DNA from 3 places in the Peribacillus sp. GL_122 genome. Region 1 is predicted to be linked to each of the others. Evidence: riboswitches for the same ligand, from Rfam matches in the RefSeq annotation. Region 1 holds a riboswitch; each other region holds the start of a gene.

The links. A riboswitch is a leader RNA that binds a small molecule or an ion and turns the genes downstream of it on or off. The one in region 1 is predicted to bind cyclic di-AMP.
Region 2: linked by a shared signal. The riboswitch ahead of AC3ISB_RS04505 (APC family permease) and the one ahead of AC3ISB_RS24165 (TrkH family potassium uptake protein) in region 1 are both predicted to bind cyclic di-AMP.
Region 3: linked by a shared signal. The riboswitch ahead of AC3ISB_RS01380 (cation:dicarboxylate symporter family transporter) and the one ahead of AC3ISB_RS24165 (TrkH family potassium uptake protein) in region 1 are both predicted to bind cyclic di-AMP.

What each region holds. Positions count from the first base shown of each region.
Region 1 is NZ_CM174415.1:4,985,080-4,992,965, reverse strand. It holds gene AC3ISB_RS24180 (class I SAM-dependent methyltransferase) at 1-561, shown strand, start outside; gene AC3ISB_RS24175 (STAS domain-containing protein) at 978-1,811, shown strand; gene AC3ISB_RS24170 (potassium channel family protein) at 1,953-2,609, opposite strand; gene AC3ISB_RS24165 (TrkH family potassium uptake protein) at 2,633-3,964, opposite strand; cyclic di-AMP (ydaO/yuaA leader) riboswitch at 4,138-4,280, opposite strand; gene AC3ISB_RS24160 (hypothetical protein) at 4,612-4,803, shown strand; gene AC3ISB_RS24155 (TetR/AcrR family transcriptional regulator) at 5,037-5,636, opposite strand; gene AC3ISB_RS24150 (ABC transporter ATP-binding protein) at 5,755-6,480, shown strand; gene AC3ISB_RS24145 (ABC transporter permease) at 6,477-7,493, shown strand; gene AC3ISB_RS24140 (VanZ family protein) at 7,725-7,886, shown strand, end outside.
Region 2 is NZ_CM174415.1:937,837-945,722, forward strand. It holds gene AC3ISB_RS04490 (DUF6044 family protein) at 1-1,243, shown strand, start outside; gene AC3ISB_RS04495 (glycosyltransferase family 2 protein) at 1,259-2,281, shown strand; gene AC3ISB_RS04500 (GtrA family protein) at 2,241-2,696, shown strand; cyclic di-AMP (ydaO/yuaA leader) riboswitch at 3,061-3,205, shown strand; gene AC3ISB_RS04505 (APC family permease) at 3,344-5,170, shown strand; gene AC3ISB_RS04510 (RhaT/GlcU family sugar-proton symporter) at 5,674-6,528, shown strand; gene AC3ISB_RS04515 (glucose 1-dehydrogenase) at 6,544-7,329, shown strand; gene AC3ISB_RS04520 (NADPH-dependent FMN reductase) at 7,409-7,886, opposite strand, start outside.
Region 3 is NZ_CM174415.1:260,259-268,144, forward strand. It holds gene AC3ISB_RS01360 (efflux RND transporter permease subunit) at 1-874, opposite strand, end outside; gene AC3ISB_RS01365 (TetR/AcrR family transcriptional regulator) at 1,064-1,942, shown strand; gene AC3ISB_RS01370 (hypothetical protein) at 2,201-2,863, shown strand; gene AC3ISB_RS01375 (efflux RND transporter periplasmic adaptor subunit) at 2,878-4,140, shown strand; cyclic di-AMP (ydaO/yuaA leader) riboswitch at 4,339-4,485, shown strand; gene AC3ISB_RS01380 (cation:dicarboxylate symporter family transporter) at 4,657-5,916, shown strand; gene AC3ISB_RS01385 (methyltransferase domain-containing protein) at 5,966-6,367, opposite strand; gene AC3ISB_RS01390 (hypothetical protein) at 6,364-6,564, opposite strand; gene AC3ISB_RS01395 (hypothetical protein) at 6,754-7,536, shown strand.

The sequences.
Region 1 (7,886 bases):
GTTACTTATTTTAATGGTGGGTTAATTGGGCCAGGAAAGGTTCTTGAGCTTGGATGCGGACCTGGGAGAAATGCCATTTACCTTGCTCAAAAGGGCTGTTCCGTTGATGCGGTGGATCTTTCGAAGGAAGCACTGGACTGGGGAAAAGAACGAGCGGCAGAAAAGAAAGTGCACGTGAACTTCATTCAAAGGAATATATTTGATTTGGATATTGATGAAGGGCAATATGACTTCGTGTATGATTCAGGTTGTTTTCACCATATTGCTCCACATCGAAGGATCAATTATTTGGAGATGGTGAAAAAGGCGTTAAGGCCTAAGGGATTGTATTCGATTACTTGTTTTGTCAAAGGCGGTATATTGGGTGGTGCAGATCTTTCAGATTGGGAAGTATATAGGCAGGGAAGCCTTAAAGGCGGATTAGGTTTTACTGAAGAAAAACTCAGAATGATCTTCAAGGAATTTGACGTGCTGGAAATACGTAAAATGAGGAAAATGGAACAATCCGATGAAACGTTTGGGGTGCAAGGCTTATGGACGGCCTTATTTATGAAAAAGTAATTCTCATAAGATGGGCGAAATGGTGATGAACGGAGGATCTGGGAGCAGGTCCTTTTTTGTTATAAAGAAAAGGGAGGATTTGTTAAAGAAATATAAAAATGGTAAACAATAATAATGAAATGCTTTTTGGGTGAACGCAGATTTACCAGAATAATAGATGTAGGTTCCTGCAAATTTTTTTAAAAAAAACAGTGGTTGTATGGTTTCAAAAACAGCTGGGAAGGTATATGGAAAGAGGGGACCATTGGGTATCAGGTCATGACATTTCATGTATTGAAGAAATTATCTTCGATGCTTACTTTGATGATATTTCAATAGCCTGACAATGCTGATTTCTGTAATTAGCTGCATTGGATTTATTGATTACTGAGACCAATTGGAATGCTATTTTATAAAAAAAATAGGTGGAGAAACTTATGCATAGAAATAAAGAACTATATTCCTTTTTATTGGGTGTGGCAGGACAATTAACTGAGGATTGGTACGCAACATTGAATAAGAACGATAAGGCGGGGGTTTATAGCTCAACCGATCTCAAAGTGATTAAAAAACTTAAGCAGCAAAATAATGAATTCCATTTACGTTTCTTTCAGGTCTTTGTTACAGAAGAGAGGGAATTCTTTAATTGGCTTGGTGATTGGATTGAAGATATCGGTCAGGATGAGCAGCATTTAAACACACCCATCTATTTTATATTGAGGGAGTTCTTTCGAACGCAAGAGCAATACCTTGATTATATTGACCGGTTTGTGGGATTGCATGGAGATAAATATACGCAGGAAGAAATAAATTCCTGGTATCGGATAGTGGTGAAGGTGTTCAGTGAAGTGATGGAGAGGTTTACGGAAGCGAATCATAGATATGCCAATAAAATCATGAAAGCCCAACAGGCAACGATCGATGAATTGAGCACTCCCATCATTTCCCTTAAAGATAACACGGCTTTGCTTCCCCTGATAGGCGATATTGACACGACTAGGGGCATGTCCTTGCTTGAAAACACATTACAAAAGTGCGCTGAAAAAAATGTCACAAGGCTTTTCATTGACCTATCGGGCGTTCATGCAATTGATGGTGCATCCGCTCACCAGCTGTCACAATTGATTGAATCCTTACATTTGATCGGTATTCAAACAACCCTTTCAGGACTTCGGCCGGAAATAGCCATGACTGCCGTTAAGCTTCATCTGCCTTTTGATAAAGTGACGATAAAGTCCACTCTTGCCCAAGCAATCAGTACGATAAAATAATACATACATATCCAGGGCATAGGGATGCTCGTTATAAATATCATCGAGAAGACCTCCATATGGCGGTCTTCTCGCATGTATAAGTGATGCTGCATTCAAATAGGTACAGGGCCCATAAAGCAAGAGCCGGAACCTGTTGGATTATTCAATATTGGCAAAGACGGCTAGATCTTCTTTATTGCCAACCACTAAAAGTATATCATTTTCATGGATATCCTGATCCGGTGAGGGGGCTATGATGATTTCTCCATTACTCACGATGGCAATGACGCTGATATTATATTTTGCCCGTAGATCAAGCTCCCTGAGGCTTTTTCCCTTCATGCTCATGGGGAGGATGATTTCCTCGATATTGTATTCTTTAGAGAGTTCTATATAGTTCAGCATGTTAGGGGACAGGAGTTGATTCGCGACCCGCTCCCCCATATCCCTCTCAGGATAGATGACCCAGTCGGCCCCGACTTTAGTGAGCACCTGACCGTGATTTTTATTAAGAGCTTTGGCAATGACCTTATCTACCCCAAGCTCTTTTAAAAGCAAGGTAGTTAAAATGCTCGATTGCATGTCATTTCCGATGGCTACGATGACACAATCGAAATTACGGATTCCGATTGATTTCAATGTCTCTTCTTCAGTCGTATCCGCCATGATAGCATGGGTAACGCTCAGTTCCGCATTCTCGACTCTTTCCTCGTTGACATCAATACCCAATACCTCTTGGCCAGCCGTATATAATCTATGGGCCACACTGGTTCCGAATCTGCCTAGACCGATCACGGCATATTGTCGTTTTCCCATCTTTTACACTCCTTCATTTATGTTTAACCAATCATGATTTTCCCTTTTGGACGTCGGAACGGATCTGGTTTGCGCCTCATAGCGATGGCAAAGGCCAAAGTCAAAGGACCCACACGGCCTGCAAACATCGTGAAAATGATGAGCATCCGGCCAACCGGTGATAATTCAGGGGTCAAACCCATTGAAAGTCCCACGGTGGCAAATGCTGAAGTGGCTTCAAATAAAATCATCAAGAAGTCACTTCCGCTTTCAGTGATGGTCAGCAGAATGGAGATGATTGAAACCATGAATACGCCAATGAATGTAACGGACAATGCTTTAAAGATCGTTTCACTCACAATGCGGTGCCGGAATAATACCACATCACCCTTTCCTTTAATCTGTGACCAAACCGTTCCGACAAGCGTTGCCAATGTAGTCGTTTTAATCCCGCCGCCAGTCGATCCGGGTGAAGCCCCGACGAACATCAAGAAAATGATGAGCAGTAATGTAGGCTGAGTTAAATCAGGGATATTCAGCGTATTGGAGCCTGCCGTCCTTGGTGATACCGATTGAAATAATGATGACAGCATTTTACCCATGAAAGATAAAGGCTGCAATGTCTTGGCATTGCCGAACTCGAATAAAAAGATTAAAATTGCGCCGGCAATCGTAAGTGCCAAGCTAGTCGTCAGAACAATCTTCGTATGTATGGATAAACGATGGGTATCACGGTATTCGTATATTTCATTCATCACGATAAAACCTATTCCGCCAAACGTGATGAGGAAGACGACCGTAAGGGTCACGAAGGGGTCCGATACATAAGGGGTCAAACTCTTGAATTCCCCCATTAAATCAAAGCCGGCATTATTGAAATTCGATATGGAATGAAAAAACCCGTAATAGATTGCTTTGCCGATTGGCATGTCAAAAGAAAAGCGAATCGATAGAATAAGGGCACCCATGCCCTCAATGATTGCCGTGAAAATTAAAAGCCGTTTCACTAACCTGACTACACCTGCCATGGATAGATTATTTAAGGATTCCTGCAAGAGTAACCTGCCTTTTAAAGAAATCTTTTTGCCTAAAAGGAAAAAGAAAAATGTCGCAAATGACATGAACCCTAAACCGCCTATCTGTATCAGTGTTAAGATGACCAACTCACCAAAAGTGGTGAAGGTCGTTCCTGTATCCACTACGACCAGTCCTGTTACACATGTAGCGGAAGTCGAGGTGAATAAAGCATCCAGAAAAGAAAGACCATTTCCATTTTCTGTGGAAATCGGCAGGGTTAATAAATAGGCCCCAATAAGTATCAGGATGGCAAAGCCTAGTACAAGTATTTTGGGCGGATCCAATAAATTTTTTTTCATTCTCAAATGATCATCCCTACCTAAAAAAATTGTGTGAAACTGTATGTGATTTTAATCATCAATCTGCTTTCAGAAATCTTTTTAAAGGCATAATAAAAAGACCAGCGAAAACTACGAACAGTTATTTTGCCACAAAAAGCGTGCAAAAAAACTCCCGAAATAGGCGGTCTTATGACCTCCTTCGCTTTAGCCGACGAAGTTAGCTGACGGGTAGGATGGCGAAAGAGCTGATCTCATCCCTTCTGCAAGGCAGAATTAACCCCAATTGATTGGGTCCTCCGTACTCAATTCCCTTGAGTTTAGGCCGAAATGCATTAAATTGATAAACGTATTCTACTCCCATCATTTAGCAGTTGTAAACCCCTAAATCGTAAAAAAATATTTCTTTAACAAGACTGAAAATTTACGTTTCATTTACATTTTAAAAACGTATTGACAAATATTAGTTAGCACATTATGATAGGTTCGATTAATCCGATTATGATAACCAGCATCGATGTACTTTATTCAATACTTTCAAGCAGAACACACTATTTGCCAATCAAAATTTGTAATATATATTATGTTTCTTTTGTAAATGATAAAGAAAAAAAGCATTGCATTCGTATTTAAAAATTCAACACATTTTATTAAAAAGGCGGGCAATTATGGAGAAGACGTTCAATAGATATGTTATTAATGCTACAGGCAAGGGTGGCCAGACATATTTAACACAATGCCAGGATAAAGATGCACTAAGGAAATGGATAGCCGATCATGAGGATCAAATCATCATGGATGAGTTAAGGATAACGGATAAGAAAAAGAATCCGTTTTTAAAATTGTTTTCCCTAAGGTAAATCAACAAAATCCTAACATCATTAGGTATTCAATTATGAAATCCCTGTGCTCTATCCGGGAACGCTGAGCGAAAAATCCATATCTTGTTTTGCTTTTAAACTCATTTATTTTAAATGAGTTTTTTTGCTATGAGCATCTCTAAGAGCAGGTATTATTCCGTTGGTGATATAGGAGCGGAAGCCAAGATGTAATCAGATTTAAAGGTATGTTGATGGAACATGCCTTTGATCGTTCATTGTATGAATGTGCGCAATTGGCTGATGAAGTTCAAGATTTGAAAATGGATTTTCGCCATTTCTTCCGCCGTCTGCTCTTCACAATTCTCCAGCCACTCCTGTATCACCCCTAAAATCGCCGATGTCATGAAGGCGTGCATATACATGCGGAATGCTTCATCTTTAGCTGCTGGATGATGGCTGATCAAACGCTCCAATAGTACTTCACCGAATACGCGCTTTATTTTTTTCGCTAAAGAAGGATCGCCCTTATCACCAAGAATGGCCCTCAAAGCGTGGGCATGCTCACTGATGAATTGAAAAATCGCTATGAAGGGCGGGTAAAGCTGTTGTTGATGAAGAGCCATAAAAGCCTCTTTCGGCAAAATGGCAGTAATGCGAGTTTGAAGTTCATTTAACAATTCCTGCTGTAAGTGATCCATCAATTCATATTTATCTGTGTAATGCAAATAGAATGTGCCCCGATTAATGTTGGCGCGCTCTGCAATTTTCTTCACTGATACATGTGAGAACCCCTCTGCTTCAACGAGTGCAATGAAATGATATTGTATCTGCATTTTCGTCTTTTGTACCATATCCTCATGAATCGATGCCATGGAATGTCTCCTTCACTGAACATTTTTCCAAATGTGTTGATTGTATTAGACCAAATGCTGCCTTAGAATGATGATACACTCAACACCGTGTTAATTAAAGAGGGAGGATGTGTGTACATTGAAAAACGCGATTTCCATTGAAGGAATTGCCAAAGGTTTTCATCAGAAAAAGGTCATTCAGCCATTGAGCCTGAATATTGAAAAAAGCGGAATTTTTGGCTTGCTAGGTCCATCCGGATGCGGAAAGACGACCTTGATTAAAATGATTGTCGGATTGATTAAGCCCGATGCGGGTAAAGTCACGGTTCTGGATCATGAAGTGCCAAATGAAGCACTGTTAATGGATGTCGGCTATATGGCACAGTCCGATGCTTTATATACAGAACTGACGGGAGCTGAAAATCTCGAATTTTTTGCGAAGCTATACCGTTTTTCGAAAAAGGAACGAAGGGAACGCATTCAATATGCAGCTGAAATCGTACAGTTGACGAATGACTTGAATGTTCGGGTTGCGCATTATTCCGGGGGAATGAAACGCCGTCTGTCACTGGCGGTTGCACTCATCCAAAATCCGGCGATTCTCATTTTGGATGAACCGACAGTAGGAATAGACCCTTTGCTGAAACAATCAATTTGGCAGGAACTTGAGCGTTTAAGTAATGAAGATCATAAGACGATTATCATCACGACGCATGTAATGGATGAAGCGGAACGATGCGATAAACTGGCGATGCTGCGTGAAGGTGAAATCATCGCGGCAGGAACCCCGGCAGCTTTAAAAACGCAATTTGCCGCGGAAACGCTTGATGATGTTTTTTTAAGGATTGGAGGTGGCCAAAAATGAGAATTGCCTCTCTAGTTACTCGAATTACACAGCAGCTGCGCCGGGATCGAAGGACACTCGCTTTATTTTTCCTGGCTCCATTGCTCATTTTAACGCTCATGTATTTTATTTTCGATACAGAAGCAAGTGATTTGAAACTCGTTGTTACAGGCAGTGATGAAACCATGGTCAAAGCATTGAAACAAGCGGATTTTCAAGTAACGGCTGCTGAGGAATTTTCACAGGAAAAAATGATTGAAAATGATTCGGATGGCTGGCTGCATATTGAAAATGGCAAAATGAAACTGACACTATTGAACGACGAACCATCACGTGCAAAGGCCATTCAAATGCAAATGATGCAGGCTTTGCAAGGGAATGAAAAAAGCACTCCTTCAATTGAGAAGCAATATGTATATGGGGATGCCAGCACAAAAGGTTTTGATACTTTCAGTCCGATGCTCGTCAGCTTTTTCGTTTTCTTCTTTGTATTTTTAATAGCGGGGATTGCGCTTTTGAAAGAGCGTACAAGTGGTACATTGGAACGGCTGCTTGCCACCCCGATTAAAAGATACGAAATTGTAGCGGGCTATGTGATCGGATATGGCTTATTTGCTCTAGTTCAAACCATAATTGTCGTCTTATATGCTGTCAATGTATTGGATATCGTCCTTGTTGGCTCCATTTGGCTCGTTTTACTGACGAATATACTGGTCGCGCTCGTTGCATTATCGCTTGGTACATTACTATCGAGTTTCGCGACATCTGAATTCCAAATGGTACAATTCATTCCGCTGGTCATCGTGCCGCAAGTATTCTTTACAGGGATTTTCCCATTGGATGGCATGTCAGACTGGCTGCAAAAAATCGGCAAGATCATGCCTCTCTATTACGCCTCGGATGCCATGAACGGCATTATGTATAAAGGCTTCACGTTCAATGAGGTATTACTGGATCTCCTCATTCTCCTTGCATTTGCAGCCGTTTTTATCACCATCAATATTATTAGTTTGAAAAAGTACCGTGCACTATGAATTTATCATTAAACAAAAAAGCGGGATTCCCGGAACATGGGGAACCTGCTTTTTTGTTTTACCGGAAGAAGGCCGAATTATCCTTCCCATCGGTTGATTTATTCGAAAAGCGTCCCCTCGACGGACGGTTTTCTACTGACAGGTTAATGCAGTATGTTGACGGGTTCTTAAAGTTGTCCTAGGATATAAGCATATGCAATGATTTGGAAAGAAATAGAAGGGGGGAGTTATATGTCTCTAAAATCGGTCATGCTTTCCCTTTTGCTGTCGCAAGCATTGTTTTTGTGCGGTTTGCCTTTTTTCCTTCAGCTCCGATTATATTTGAATCCTTTAGTAATCATCGTTGTCTGGTTTTGTATACTTCTTTTCGTTTCGTTTACGGTTCTTTTTTTT
Region 2 (7,886 bases), 1.7 Mb from region 1:
ATCGGGAATGCTCAGTACACTTGGGATGCCGCTTGCACTTTGGGCTTTTTTGAATATTCGCAGCAAGGACCATTCTTGGAAGAATTATTTGGTCCTTACACTTTTACCGCTTTATTCAAGCATCGTGCTTGGCTTTTTCTTTTTCCTTGTTGCAATGGGGTTTCTATGGCTAACGGATGTGATCAGGAGAAAAGGGTGGAATATAACGTTTCTTCTTTCAATCGTGTATATGACCGTCATTTTTGGAATGGTGGAGTATCGTTTGGTCGCTTCATTCATTTTTGATTCGGAGCCAAACAGCAGAGATGAATATTTTCACGCAAGGCTGCCCCTCGATTGGGTCATTAAGCTTACATTCAAAAATTTCGTTCTTGGCCATACGCATGTCATGACTGTACATGCGCTTATCATCCTGCCGATTACCATCTTTGCCCTTTATATTATTCTGACCAAAAAACTGTGGAGACAGGAAAAGGTATATGTTTTTTTATTTTGCTTGAATTTTATCCTCTCAGCATGGTACGCATTTTGGTTTTATAAAGGCTGGCTTCCTTTAACGGAAAGGTTTCACACTCTGGATACCTTTAATTTTGCAAGATTTCACTTTTTAAGGCCGATGGTAATATACGTGGGGTTTGCCCTCGCGGTAAAAATCATTTGGGAACACAGCGATTATGCTAAGAAAACCCTTTCTATTTTCATCGCCGTTCAAATTATTGTCTTAATGGGTTTCAATGAAGAAATCACTCATAATAAAAAACCTTCTTTTAAAGAGTTCTATTCAGAAAGCCTTTTTCAGGAAATAAAAGATCATATTGACCTTCCGCAGGAAGAATATCGTGTTGCCAGCATTGGGCTGCATCCCGCAATTGCTCAATTTAATGGATTTTACACGCTAGATAGCTATAACAATTTCTATCCGCTTACTTACAAACATCAATTTCGTCAAATAATTGAAAACGAATTGGCTAAGAATAAAAACATCAGAATCTACTTTGATGAATGGGGAGGACGTTGTTACCTATTTACCGATGAGCTTGGGAAGCATTATATGTTCAAGAAAAGCTCGAAGAAAGAGCTGAAAAATTTAGACCTTAATATGGATGCGTTTAAAGGATTAGGTGGCAAGTATATATTTTCTGCCCTACCAATCAAGAACGCGAAGGAAAACGGATTGGTACTAGATAGGATTTTCACGAAAAAAGGAAGCGTGTGGAAAATTTATTTATACAGAGTCATGTGAAAAGGGGGGAATAGAGTGAATTCACCGATACTAACGATTGTTGTACCTTGTTATAACGAAGAAAGCGTATTGCAGGATACCATTACCCAACTTTGTGGATTGGTGAGGGGGTTAGTCGAAGAAAACGTTGTTTCTGGTCAAAGTAAAATCCTATTGGTTGATGATGGAAGTAAAGATCAAACATGGAAGATCATTTATAAGGAAACGATTAATAATGAACTTGTTCGTGGACTAAAGCTTTCCCGGAATGCAGGACATCAAAATGCACTTCTGGCAGGATTGTTTACAGCCAAAGAAGCCTCGGATTGTGTGATTTCCATTGATGCAGATTTACAGGATGATATTCAAGTCATCCCTGAATTCATTCGAAAATTCAATGAAGGGTGTGAAATTGTATACGGTGTCCGCCAGAAAAGGGATCTTGATTCATTTTTTAAACGAACATCTGCAACTGGTTTTTATAAAATGATGAACAAGATGGGGGTTAACCTTGTCTATAATCATGCCGATTTCCGGCTAATGAGTAAGAGGGCGATCGCGGAGTTGGAACGATTTGATGAAACGAATCTTTTTTTACGGGGGATCGTACCGCTCATTGGGTTTAAGACGGACTCTGTTTATTATGACCGAAAAGAAAGATTGGCTGGGGAAACGAAATATCCATTTAAGAAGATGGTTGCTTTTGCGCTTGATGGCATTACTTCCTTTTCAGTTACACCGATTCGGCTTGTATTATGGCTAGGATGTCTTTCCTTTTTCATTAGCTTACTCTTTGGGTCTTACTTTTTATGGTTAAAGTTTTATGGGCAGACCGAAACTGGATGGACCTCATTAATCACCTCCATATGGTTGATCGGTGGACTACAGTTGATTGCTGTCGGCTTGATTGGGGAATATATCGGTAAAATCTATAATGAATCCAAACGCCGGCCTAAATATATAGTTGATCTGGATCTATTTAATCCGCTCGATTTAAAAAAACGGGAGCAACTAGACAATGAACGGAACAGTATTGAAAAACTATCTAAAACACACTAACTCCTTTATCCGCTTTTTATTGGTTGGGATAGTCAATACAGCGCTTGGACTTTCCATCATGCTTTTTCTCATGAATGTTCTTGAATTCTCTTACTGGGTCTCCACCTTTATCGGTAATGGTACGGGAGCTGTAACGAGTTTTCTTTTGAACAGAACTTTTACCTTTAAAAGCGATATAGAATGGCGGAGAGGAGTTGCACGTTTCTTTTGCGTCATCCTGATTTGTTATTCCGCCGCATATTCTTTAGGCCAAGCTATTGCAGAATCAATGGAAGGATCCGTTCATTTACCCATTCAACAAAATGTGGCTGTGCTGATAGGAGCAATTTTTTACACAGTTCTTAACTATATTGGCCAGAAATATTTTGTCTTTAAAAAAAGCAATTTGAGACCAATTCAAGAAGGAAGGAACTAATTAGGGTGGATCAGTGGGATAATGCCCCCGGTTGTACGAATAAAGGGGAATCGAAAAGCGAAAAGCGAAAATCAATGCAAGTTTAATGATTCAAGCTGGGGGCAGATTGTTACTATTCGTCCTTCACGATCTCCATGTGGCGATCATTTTTTCCTTTTTCTGACCATCTTTTGTTCATTGACTCCTTGATTTTTTTCTTTTTAGACGTTTACTTACCTTCTTTCCTCCCTTCGAACCATGTGTTTGCATGACTTATGTTATATACGTCAAGAACAAAACTACACCTACAAAGATTATTCTATTAATGTGCAAAATTTTCATTTACTTTTTCATTTCACGGGAGTATGATAATCAACAGTTTCATATTTCTAAATCGCTTAAACCTTATGGTGCGGGGGACCCGTTATTGGGATTGTTACTACAATCCAAGGGGTGAATCCTTTCAAGGTAGGGCTACTCTTAGGTCCGAATCCGACAGCTAACCTCGTAAGCGTTATATGAGAAGGAAGGTGGAGCTTGTTAGACAAAAAAATTAATGTCTACAGGTCTATTTAGCTATGACTTGTAGGCATTTTTCTATTTCGTCTTGTTTTTTGCTACAGCTGGGTAACATAAACTTATAAATTAAATATGGTGGTGAATTCTTGATGTTATCTTCTATAAAGAGGTTCTTGATTGGGAGACCTTTAAAATCAAATGCACTTGGTGAACAAAAGCTTAACAAAACAAAGGCTTTGGCGATTTTATCTTCTGATGCTTTGTCTTCGGTTGCTTATGGACCGGAGCAAATATTAATCGTCCTTATCACGGTCGGTGCTGCGGCATTCTGGTATTCCATCCCTATCGCGATTGGGGTATTGATCCTGTTAACTGCTTTGATTTTGTCCTATAGACAAATAATTTTCGCTTATCCACATGGCGGGGGGGCCTATGTGGTTTCAAAAAACAATTTAGGTGTCAATCCAGGGTTGATAGCTGGAGGATCCTTATTGGTGGATTATATATTAACTGTCGCTGTAAGTGTTTCTGCAGGTACGGATGCCATCACGTCCGCTTTTCCTGGCCTGCATTCATATAATGTCATCATAGCCATCATTTTCGTCATTCTGCTTACAATCCTGAACCTTCGGGGGGTTACGGAGTCGGCCTCTGTTTTGGCCTATCCGGTGTACCTATTCGTTTTAGCATTGTTCATCTTGATTGGTGTCGGGATTTACAAGATTTTGACGGGTGGGGTTTCACCGGAATTGCACACGTCCATCGGGACTCCGGTAGCGGGCATCAGTTTATTTATACTGCTAAGAGCATTCGCATCAGGAAGCTCCGCATTGACAGGAGTCGAAGCGATTTCCAATGCAATCCCGAACTTTAAAGATCCAGCCCCGAATAATGCTGCGAAAACTTTAATAGCCATGGGTTCCTTACTAGCAGTATTATTTTCGGGAATCGTATACTTGGCCTATTATTTAAGCATTGTTCCAAGCGCGGAGGTAACGGTCGTCTCCCAGATTGCTGAAGAGATCTTTGGACGGAATTTCATGTATTTCTTCATTCAAGGTACGACTGCATTGATCTTGATACTGGCAGCCAATACTGGCTATTCGGCTTTCCCTCTGCTTGCGGTAAATCTTGCGAAGGATAAATTCATTCCACGGGCGTTTACGATAAGAGGGGACCGATTAGGGTATTCTAATGGAATTATCATACTGGGACTTGCATCGATCATCTTAATAGTCGCATTTGAAGGACATACAGAAAATCTCATTCCGCTTTATGCGGTAGGGGTATTCATTCCATTTACGTTGTCCCAGACCGGGATGATTGTTAAATGGATTCGCGAAAAGCCAAAAGGCTGGATGATGAAATTAACCATTAATTCAATTGGTGCCATGATTAGCTTTATCGTCACGATGATATTCTTTTTAACCAAATTTACTCAGGTTTGGCCTGTTTTGATTTTTTTACCTATCATCATTTTAATTTTTCATCGAATTAGAAAGCATTATGAAGCAGTTGGTGACCAACTAAGGATTACAACATGTGAGCCGATTTTACCAATTGAAGGAAATATCATCATTGTACCCGTGGCGGGTATAACTCACGTGGTTGAGAACTCTTTAAATTATGCAAAATCTCTATCAGCAAATCAGGTTATTGCCGTATATGTTGCTTTTGAAAGAGAAGATGAAAAGAAATTCGTGGAAAAATGGAAAAAATGGCAACCAGATGTAAGACTCGTTACACTGAATTCTTATTACAGAAGTATCATTCAGCCACTAACTAAATTTGTGGATACGGTTGAACATAAGGCTAGTGAAGCCAATTATAAAGTTACGGTGATCATCCCCCAATTCATTCCAAAGAAGGGCTGGCACAATATACTTCATAACCAATCAAGTTTACTGATTCGCGCCTACTTACTTTATAGAAGAAATGTGGTTGTTACGACTGTGCCATATCATTTGAAGAAGTAAGTTTCATTATCTAAGAAAAGAAGCAAACCTACATAAGGTTTGCTTTTTTTATAATCTTTTTAAAAAAGACAGCAGTAACTTACGCTGCCGATATTTGAGTATGAACATTCATTACCAACTCATAAATTCACAGTAACTATGAAGCCCGTACAATAAAAAGGATTTGCAGTAAGATGTGGGGATACTTCCTCTTTTAAAGCTTTAATTAATGTTAATATAAAACTTTCTCCATCATCATTATCCGTACGACAGCTGTTTGGGAAAGTGATTATTTCAAAGTCGCTGATGATTCGGAAATGGACATGCAACATCATCAACATGGTGGCTAGCATCAATCAGTATCATTAAAAAGGGCTGCGTCTGCAGCCCTTTTTGTGTTGAACACTACTTTAGGGGAAACACTTCATAAAATTACCAAGGGTCAATTCAAATAATGCGAACATATTAAGAAGACAAAATGAAATTTACTGCTTAGTTTGAACTTACATATATGGGGGTTGTAAATGGATATATTATTAGCTCTCTTGCCGGCATTATTCTGGGGAAGCATCGTTTTATTTAATGTGAAACTCGGGGGTGGACCCTATAGTCAAACACTAGGTACAACGATTGGCGCCTTGATTTTTTCAATTGGTGTTTATATTTTCGCAGATATTAAATTGTCACTCCTGGTGTTTGGAGTCGGAGTCGTATCTGGATTGTTTTGGGCTGTTGGACAAGCTAATCAGCTTAAGAGCATTGATTTAATGGGAGTTTCCAAAACCATGCCAATATCAACAGGATTGCAGCTCATTTCAACCACCTTATTCGGGGTCATAGTTTTTAATGAATGGTCTACAATGAAAGCGATTATTTTAGGCGTTTTGGCTTTAGTCTTCATTATTATAGGAATCGTCTTGACCTCCTTGGAAGATAAAGAATCGAAAGAGGGCAAGTCGGGAAACTTGAAGAAAGGAATTGTTATTCTCCTCATCTCGACATTCGGTTATTTGGTTTATGTGGTCGTAGCCCGTCTTTTTGACGTTGACGGGTGGTCAGCGTTGTTCCCTCAAGCGATAGGGATGGTGCTAGGCGGTCTGTTATTGACTTTTAAACATAAACCGTTTAACAAATATACGATTCGCAATATCATTCCGGGATTGATATGGGCTGCAGGGAACATGTTTTTATTCATATCCCAGCCCCGTGTGGGAGTGGCTACTAGTTTTTCCCTTTCGCAAATGGGCATAGTCATCTCAACTATTGGCGGGATAATCATTTTACGTGAAAAGAAAACGAAGCGCCAACTAATTGGAATTGTAATTGGAATAATCTTGATCATCATAGCTGGGATTATGCTCGGGTTGGCAAAAAGTTAATTGGAGGGTGATTAAATGTATACAGATTTAGAAGGTAAGGTCGTTGTTATAACGGGTTCATCCACTGGTTTAGGAGAAGCGATGGCCATTCGCTTTGCTAAGGAAAAGGCAAAGGTCGTGGTTAATTATCGTACTAAATTAGAGGAAGCAGATAGTGTAATGGAAGAAATCAAAACAAATGGTGGGGAAGCCATTGCAGTAAAAGGCGATGTCACCATTGAAGAAGATGTCATTAACCTTGTTCAATCAGCGATAAAGAATTTCGGGAAACTCGATATATTCATCAATAATGCAGGAATTGAAAATCCGGTTCCATCTCACGAGATGCCGTTAAGCGACTGGAATAGGGTAATCAATACCAACCTAACAGGAAATTTCCTAGGCTGCCGTGAAGCTATCAAGTATTTTATCGAGAACGATATTAAAGGGAATGTTATAAACATGTCCAGTGTACATGAGATGATTCCCTGGCCTTTATTCGTTCACTATGCGGCAAGCAAGGGCGGGGTGAAGCTGCTTACGGAAACCCTGGCTCTTGAATATGCACCAAAAGGGATCCGTGTGAACAGCATTGGTCCTGGAGCCATCGCCACGCCAATAAATGCCGACAAGCTTGAAGATCCCGAAAAGAAAAAAGATCTTGAAAGCATGATTCCGATGGGGTATATCGGAAAGCCTGAAGAAATTGCTGCGGTTGCTGCATGGCTGGCATCTTCAGAATCCAGTTATGTAACGGGCATCACTCTATTCGCTGACGGAGGAATGACAAAATACCCCGCATTCCAAGCGGGAAGAGGATGAATTTAGTTTAATTCCTCTTTTATGATGCAACAAGAATCCCAGCAGGATCATTCCTGCTGGGATTCTTGTTAAAAAAGCATTAACGAGTGTGATGATTATACCAGCTAATGAAGTTATCGACGACCGTATCGATAAACTGGACAGTCGACTCATGTGTAAGCCTGCCTTCGTTATCGATTTTGTCATGCACTGCACCAACATATACTTCATTTCCGGGAAGGAGCGGGGAGGAGATGCCTAATGCGAATAGGATCTCACGCAAATGCAATTGAGCTTTAACCGTTCCTAATTGCCCCATTGACGCACCCATGATCCATGAAGGTTTGCCGATCAAGACTTTATCGACACGTGATAACCAATCGATTGCATTGCCCAATACGCCTGGAATCGTACCATTGTATTCAGGTGTTACCCACAAGACTGCATCTGCTTCGGCCACTTTGCTTTTAAATTCTTTTACAACTAATGGAGGGTCATTTTCAATATCTTGATCATAAAAAGGTAAATCCCGAATGTTCAAGATTTCGAGATCAAACCGATCTTGATATCTAGTTTGA
Region 3 (7,886 bases), 1.0 Mb from region 1:
TACCGGTGATTTTAACATCGGCAATGTCTGATAATTTGACGTTTTGCAGTTGGGCAGGACCAGTTGCCATTTCAGGAGATAATTGATTGGTTTCCGGTCCGGTTTGTGCTGGCGTACCTGTTTGAGAGCCGCCGGTTAAAGGTATCTTTATATTTTTCAGGTCTTTTAATGTGGAGATGTTTCCATCCACAACGATCGTTTTTTCTTTATCATCAAAGTTATATATCCCAAGAGGCATGTTGACATTTGCAGCCTGGATAACCTTCTTTACGGTATCTTCATCGAGCCCGTATTGAGCCATTTTTTCCTCGTCGAATACTAGGCTGCCTTCATTTACTTGTTGTCCGGAAATTGATACGGATGTCACGCCGTCAATTCCTTCAAGTTTAGGCACTAACACCTCTTCAACGTTTTTTGTAAGAGCTGGTAAATCAGAACCCTTATCTGTTACACTGAGTGCGACGACAGGAAAAGCGTTTAATTCTAATTTTGATACGCTTGGGTCATCCACTCCCTCAGGAAGTTGTAATTTCTCTAAAGCTTCTTTCACTTGTTTTACAGCGTCGTCCATATCCGTATCATAATCATATTGTAATTGGACGGAAGAGGCATTAGCCATGGAAGATGAACTGACTAATTCGACTCCTGGCAAATTTGTTACTTTCTGCTCAATCTGGTCTGTGAGCTTATCTGCTACTTCTTCAGGTGCAGCTCCAGGATATACAGTGGAGATGCTTATTAAAGGAGTCGAGATGCTAGGAATGGTTTCTTGTTTCATGTTTAAACCGGAGTATAAACCAGCTGCAACGATGATGATCGTAAGCAACCAGATTGCCAATTTATTCTTTAATGAAAATTTAATTATTGAATTCAAGCTTGTACCCTCCATACATAAAATTGTGACTACTCGGTCACAAATTCAAATATATAGTATATGGATTATGATTGCAACAGATAATATTCAGTAGTGTTAACGTTGTTATTTCAAGGGTTTCGGGATACAATTCGGAAGAAGTGACCCATTGGTCACCAACGGACAATTTTAAGAGATAGGATGAATTTGATGAAAGAAAAAAATAAGATGATCATAGATAAGTCTGTAGAGCTTTTCGCGGAGAAAGGCTATCATGCCACTTCCGTTCAGGAAATAGCTGAAAAATGTGGAATAGCAAAGGGGTCTTTTTATAATCATTTTAAATCGAAGGAAGAATTACTGGTCTCCATTTTTAAATTTTATTATGAAGCGTTGACGGATTCATTGCTTGATCTTGAACTGGATGCTTCATTGTCCAGTAAAGACAAATTCATGAGGCAGATCACCGTTCACATTGAGCATATGACTGGAAACACCAACTTGATTCAAATGATGATGCAGGAACAAATGGTTCATATCAGCAAAGAACTAGATAGATTTTTACATTATATCCATGAAGAGGGCTTGATTTGGTTCAAGCGTAAAATCATTGAGTTATACCCGGGACTTTCTGCTGATCTTTTGCCGGATTGCACCATAATTTTGGATTCCCTTTTCAAAGGATATATCGGAATATTGATCAGGAAACAAAATGCTTTCGATGTGGAATTGTTACCTAGCTTCATATTGAACCGGATGGATTCAATCATCGCAAGCCTGCAGAACATGGAAGATCCATTATTGAAACAATTTCCCTTACCAGGATGCTCGATGCGGGATATGAGCCCAAAAGAGGAAATCCATTCGATCATCGTCAGGATGCTGGAAGTGGAAACACGTAAGGAAGAGGGAATGGAACCAAATAAGAATACGGAAGCTTTAAAGGCGATCCAGGAAGAGTTTTCAAAAGTTAGGCCAAGTCCCATCATCTTGGAAAGCCTTTTGTTATTTTTGGAAAAAAATGAAAAAAGAAGTCCGTTGAGTTCAAAGTTTATCTTAATGATGAAGGATTATTTGTTGAATATATGAAGGCATTACTGAAAGGGGCGTATAGCCTCTTTTTTCATTTGTTAATGAGTTTTAAAAGCGGGGGTTTAGGAAAAGTACTAGTGATGGGAAGAAGACATTCTTTCAATTGTCAGCATTAACACCAAATTAGTGTGGGGATTAAATTTGAAGGGAAGGGCTTATGTGTTTTTTTTGTATATTCATCCCTTATTTCTGCAATTGTTTCCAAAATAAGATAAAATATATGATGAAATATCATTTTTTGCAGGAGGACCACATATGGTGTACCAGGTCAGATTGTTAAAGGGCATTTTAGAGCCTTATCGGAGTAGTTATCAGCTGCAAAATGCAGAGGCAGTCACAAAGCTTGGATTGAAATTACTATTTTTATATTTTCTTAGTCTTATAGTATTCGCCATTGGGGGATATTTTGGCATTGGTTCAGAATCATTTTCCAAAGAAATCACGACGATGAGTGCCAATGAATTCGAAGCAGCAAAGTTGCTGATTTTGAGCGGCAATATAATAACAGGCATACTCGACCCTTCCATATACATATTTTTAGCAGCTCTATTCTTTTGGATCGTTACTGATATCCCATATATAAAATTGGTCATCGTTCAAATGATTCTTTTTGGTTTGCAGTTAGTGGAAAAAATATTACTGATTCCTCTATTCGTTTTAATGGATATAGGCAGCGATGCCAATCCTTTTTCATTGGGGATCATCAGTCAGTATTTTCTCAGAAGTGATTATTTCATTCACTTTTTCAGCGAAATCACCATTTTTCAATTTCTTATTATTGCTCTGCAATATTTTTATTTAAAGGAATTTTCAGAACGAAATAATTATTTGGTCCTTTTAATGATTGTTCTATTCTATCTGGCCACATGGTTTGTTAAAGCCTTTTTAGCATACATCCAAGTAGGCGTATTTGTATAAGGCGGGTGAAAAGAATGAGCGGAAAATGGAAAATAGCAGCGGTCTCGATCGCGTCGATAGTGTTAATAACCGTTAACATATACCTTCTTGAAAAAAAAGAAAGCAAAGTGGAACGAACTGTTTTCGTTGAAAACTGGACAAAGGTAAAAAAAGATACAATTACGGATACTATTCAAACAAATGGGGTAATTAAACCTGTAGAAGAGTATGATATCTATTTCGATACCAAGAAAAATGATTTTAAGAAATTCCTTGTAAAAGAAGGCGATGCGATTACGGCTGGCTCCTCGTTGTTTGAGTATACGACGACCGAACTTGATGCGCTAAAAGCGGATTTAGAAGCGGAGAAAACGGCAGCTGAGGGAGAAATTGCAGCGATTGAAGAATACATAGGCAAGTTGAGGTCTTATCAAGGGACCCTGACCAGTGATTCTGGAAAAGCGGACATTGATGAATCGGTGGAAAAAAACTTGAGTATTGATTTAACAACAAGCTCGACGGATCTTATTAAAAGTAACATTGAGCAAGAAATGTACAAGCAGGAACTGGAAAAAAACAGTTTGAATGAAAAAGTGAAAATGCTTGACGCTAAATTAAGTTCAATTGAGGATCAGTCCAATGCGATCGTGACGACGAGCGAGGGTGATGGTGTAGTTAAAAATATTAATAAAAACCTGAATAATCCCATCATATCCATTGTTTCTATAAATATGGCAATTGAAGGGTATTTCACCGAAGAGGAAATGAAAAAGGCTGAAGTGGGCATGACTATAAAAGCAAGTTCCTCTGATTCAAAAAAGACATTGAAAGGAACGATAGGCCGTATCCATTCCTATCCAGCTGAAGAGCCGTCGTTAAAAAAAGATAACAGATTTCCATTTCAGGCTTTAATCGAACCGGAAGGCGAAGAAACGGAACCTTTGTTGGTGGGATCCAAAGTGGATCTTACAGTAATAACCAATGAGAAAGCCGGTGTACCCTCCGTTCCTATAGAGGCGGTACATTACCAAAAACAGCCTTATATTTACAAATTGACTAAAAAAGGATATGTGGATAAACATTACATTACAAAAGGGCTTAAAGCAGAAGGAAAGCAAGAAATCATAAAGGGACCGTCGGTAGGTGACGTCATCCTGTTGAAGCCGGATGTGGCAGTGAAGAACCATTCTAATTTTATTACTCCGATTCAATTTGAAAAAGTGAAAGTTGCAACTTATAAAAAATTCACCTCTAGGGAAAAAGTAAGATATCTGTTACTTGGCATTTTGGAAAAATAACTGTTCCTTCAACAAGAGAGGTGATGTCAAATTATTTAGTAATTATATCAATATAACTTGTGTGATTAAAAAATGGGAAGAGTAATTATAGATAAAATAGCTATTAATACAGAATATTCAGACATATTTAAAGATTTTTTCTAGAACGGATGCGAATAAATATTTACAGATTATCATTTTTAGTATAATATTTTATTATAAGTTAACTCGCTTAATCTTATTCCAAGAACGGGGGACCCATTTTTGTGGATTTTATCCGCTAGGGGTGAATTCAGAAATGAAAGGGCTTTGTGTTTCCAATTCCTAACCCGACAGCTAACCTCGTCAGCGTCTTTAAGGGAACATGTGTGAATATTCACGCCAATAAGAAATCGACACATGAAGTGTCTTTTTTTTCGGCGTAAAGACAGAGTTTTTCAAAAAAGAAAAATTACTTTCTTTTATTAGTATCTTGTTTCCCTTACCGAGACAAAAATGTTTTTGCATCAAAGACTTTATGGAAGGTGAGGAAAGTAAATGAAGAAATTCAAATTAAGTTTAGCTAGCCAAATTTTCATTGGTTTAATTTTAGGGATTATCGTTGGTGCCATTTTTTATGGTAGTGAGGCGGCCCAAAACTTTTTACAGCCATTCGGAGACATTTTCCTACGAATGATTAAAATGATTGTAGTACCAATCATTGTGTCAAGTCTTATCGTTGCAGTTGCAGGTGTAGGCGATTTAAAATCAGTAGGTAAACTTGGAGCTAAATCAATATCATACTTTGTTGTAGTAACTATGATAGCGATTGCTGTTGGTTTAATTTCAGCGAATATCATCCAGCCTGGTGTTGGTGTAAATATGGACAAGCTAGAACAAACTGATATTTCTACCTATGTTGATACAGCAGAAACTAAGCAACATGAATCGTTCGTAGATACAATCGTAAACATTGTGCCATCCAATCCAGTTAAAGCCATGGTAGAAGGCGATATGCTAGCGATCATTTTCTTCTCCGTGTTGTTTGGACTTAGTATTGCGGCCATCGGTGAAAAGGGTAAACCAGTATTCCGTTTCTTCCAAGGTGTAGCTGAAGGAATGTTCTACCTAACTAACATGGTCATGAAATTCGCTCCTATCGGTGTATTTGCACTAATCGGTGTGACGATCTCCAAGTTCGGTTTGGAATCTTTAATTCCGCTAGGAAAGTTAGCGCTTTCTGTATACGGAACAATGATTTTCTTTGTAATAGTCATTCTTGGTCTTATTGCGAAATTTGTCGGATTCAATATCTTTACTTTGATTAAACTTCTAAAAGAAGAATTGATTCTTGCTTTCTCTACTGCAAGTTCAGAAGCGGTTCTTCCGAAAATCATGGAAAAAATGGAGAAAGCGGGATGTCCGAAACATATTGCTACATTTGTTATTCCGACTGGATACTCCTTTAACCTTGATGGTTCTACATTATACCAAGCATTAGCAGCTATCTTCATCGCTCAAATGTACGGAATCGATTTAAGCGCGTATGAGCAAATTACGCTAATGCTAGTGTTAATGATCACGTCCAAAGGGATTGCCGGTGTACCGGGTGTATCTTTCGTAGTTCTTTTAGCGACATTGGGAACTGTCGGTATTCCTATTGAAGGTCTAGCATTTATTGCCGGTATCGACCGTATTCTTGATATGGGACGTACAGTAGTAAACGTTATCGGTAATTCACTTGCAGCAATCGTCATCTCTAAATGGGAAGGTCAATTCAACCCTCCTTCCAAAAAAGAATTAGAGCAAGTTTCTTAATATAAAAAATCCAGAGTGAAATGTCACTCTGGATTTTTTTTTTTTTGAATTAAAAATGCGCTTTCTCTTCCGATTGACGATCCAGAAGCGTCTTTCCGGATATCAAAATATACCCAAGCTCATAAAGTCTTGCATTTTGTATACCTCCACACCGAATCATTTCCTCTTGTTCCCAGAAGTTCAGATGATTTTCGTTTTTATCACGGTCGTGTGTTGTGAAAATGAAGGGTCCTTCAGGTTTTAAAATACGGTTGATTTCTTTTAAAGCCAATGTGCGGTTTTTTTGCTGGGGCATTAAACCATTAAAAGCGAAGATTGCTTTTTCGAATGATGAGTCGTTGAAAAGGGAGGTTCGTTGCATCGCCAAGGATAAAGGGTATGTCCCCGTTATATTCATGGCTATTTTTTCGGCTTCACTAAGCATGTCAGGAGATAGATTGTTTCCCGTTATATTATGGAATCCTTTTTTATATAGTGCGAAGGTGGTTCTTCCTGTACCGCATCCATATCAAGGATTGCATTATCCTGATATAAACGTTTTTCGAATGCATATTTCTCTGATTGCCATAGACCTAATCTTTTAGTTGCATCAGGGGAAGCGTTCCCGTGAAAAGAATAAATGATAAAAGCTTTTTTAACTTTATCCATGATCAATTCCTCAAATTCGATATTTTTTACTGTAATAGGGATGTTTATTTGGGTTAATATGGATTTTGTGTTTCGCATTATTTACACGATGCTGATGATGATTAATATTGAGGGCTATATAACTTACGTGAAAACCCAAAAGTTTGATAAAATAACATTATTGATTGAAAGCTCGGAGGGGGTCAGGTTATGAAGAATGATAGCAATGATATCTTATATATGTATATGCAGGCTTCCGAACGGTTTGTCCTTTTTAATGGACTCAATTTTCGTGAATTCGTCTATTCGCTGCCATATACCTTGGATTCCATCTTATTATTGAAACATCAATTCGATGGTGGGGAATACAATTTGAATGTCCTGCTTGAGAGCGCTTCATCTGAGGATATTGCGAAGCTCGTTAAAGAAAATGTTCGGGCATATGGAGATTTCTGTTGGGTCGATTTTGAAGAGGCGGAAGGACTGGATGAATTGGATGGAAGGGAATTAGCGGAACTTTTATATTTAGGACACGCTAAAACCCATCTGAGTCCCCCGTTTTTCCGTAAATTGAATAATCAATTTGTGTACCTTGCCCAGGATGATGGCTGGTTCAATAAAATTTATTTTCGTTCTCTTTCGACATATTATATGATGTTAGGAAGCCTGATTCCGCTAAAGCTGGAGCCATTAAAAGTAGAGAGGACATGGCTTGGAATCAGAAAGAAAAAAGAGCTGACGGCGATTCCAGCAGAAATCATTTCTTCCTTGGCTCATATTCTGGCAGAGGGGCTCGCTTTTTCCTTTCGGGATGTTAAGTATACAAGAATGAAAATTGAGATACCTGCATGGATCGTAGGGGATTATTTAAATATGGATGAGATGCATGATGACTTTTCGGATAGAGATATTAATGAACCCGATGCCTTTATTATCTTCAATCGAAAAGAAAAGGTATGGGAAAGCGTTATTAAAAATACATCATCCTCCTGATGATCCTAACTTCTGAGGTTCGTGGATTGGATTATTTGACATCCTCGAATTTTTTAGGGTAAGACTTACCATCTCATGCATAAAAGATAAGAGAGGGCGACCCACAGGACGTGGCGGTTTTATCCTGTGTTCCGCTTATAGTAATCATTGGTAAAGCTCGAATGATGGAAGTTTCGCTTTACCCCGCATTAACAGGCTGTAGGTCAGGCGGATAGATGATGTAACAAAAAAGAAATGTGGAGTTTGCTTTATCCCGCATTAACAGGCTGTAAGGGAAGCGGATGGCAAATGTAATGAAAAAGAAATGTGGTGGGCCAACAAGCCTGTAAATGCCCGATTGCGACGCACAG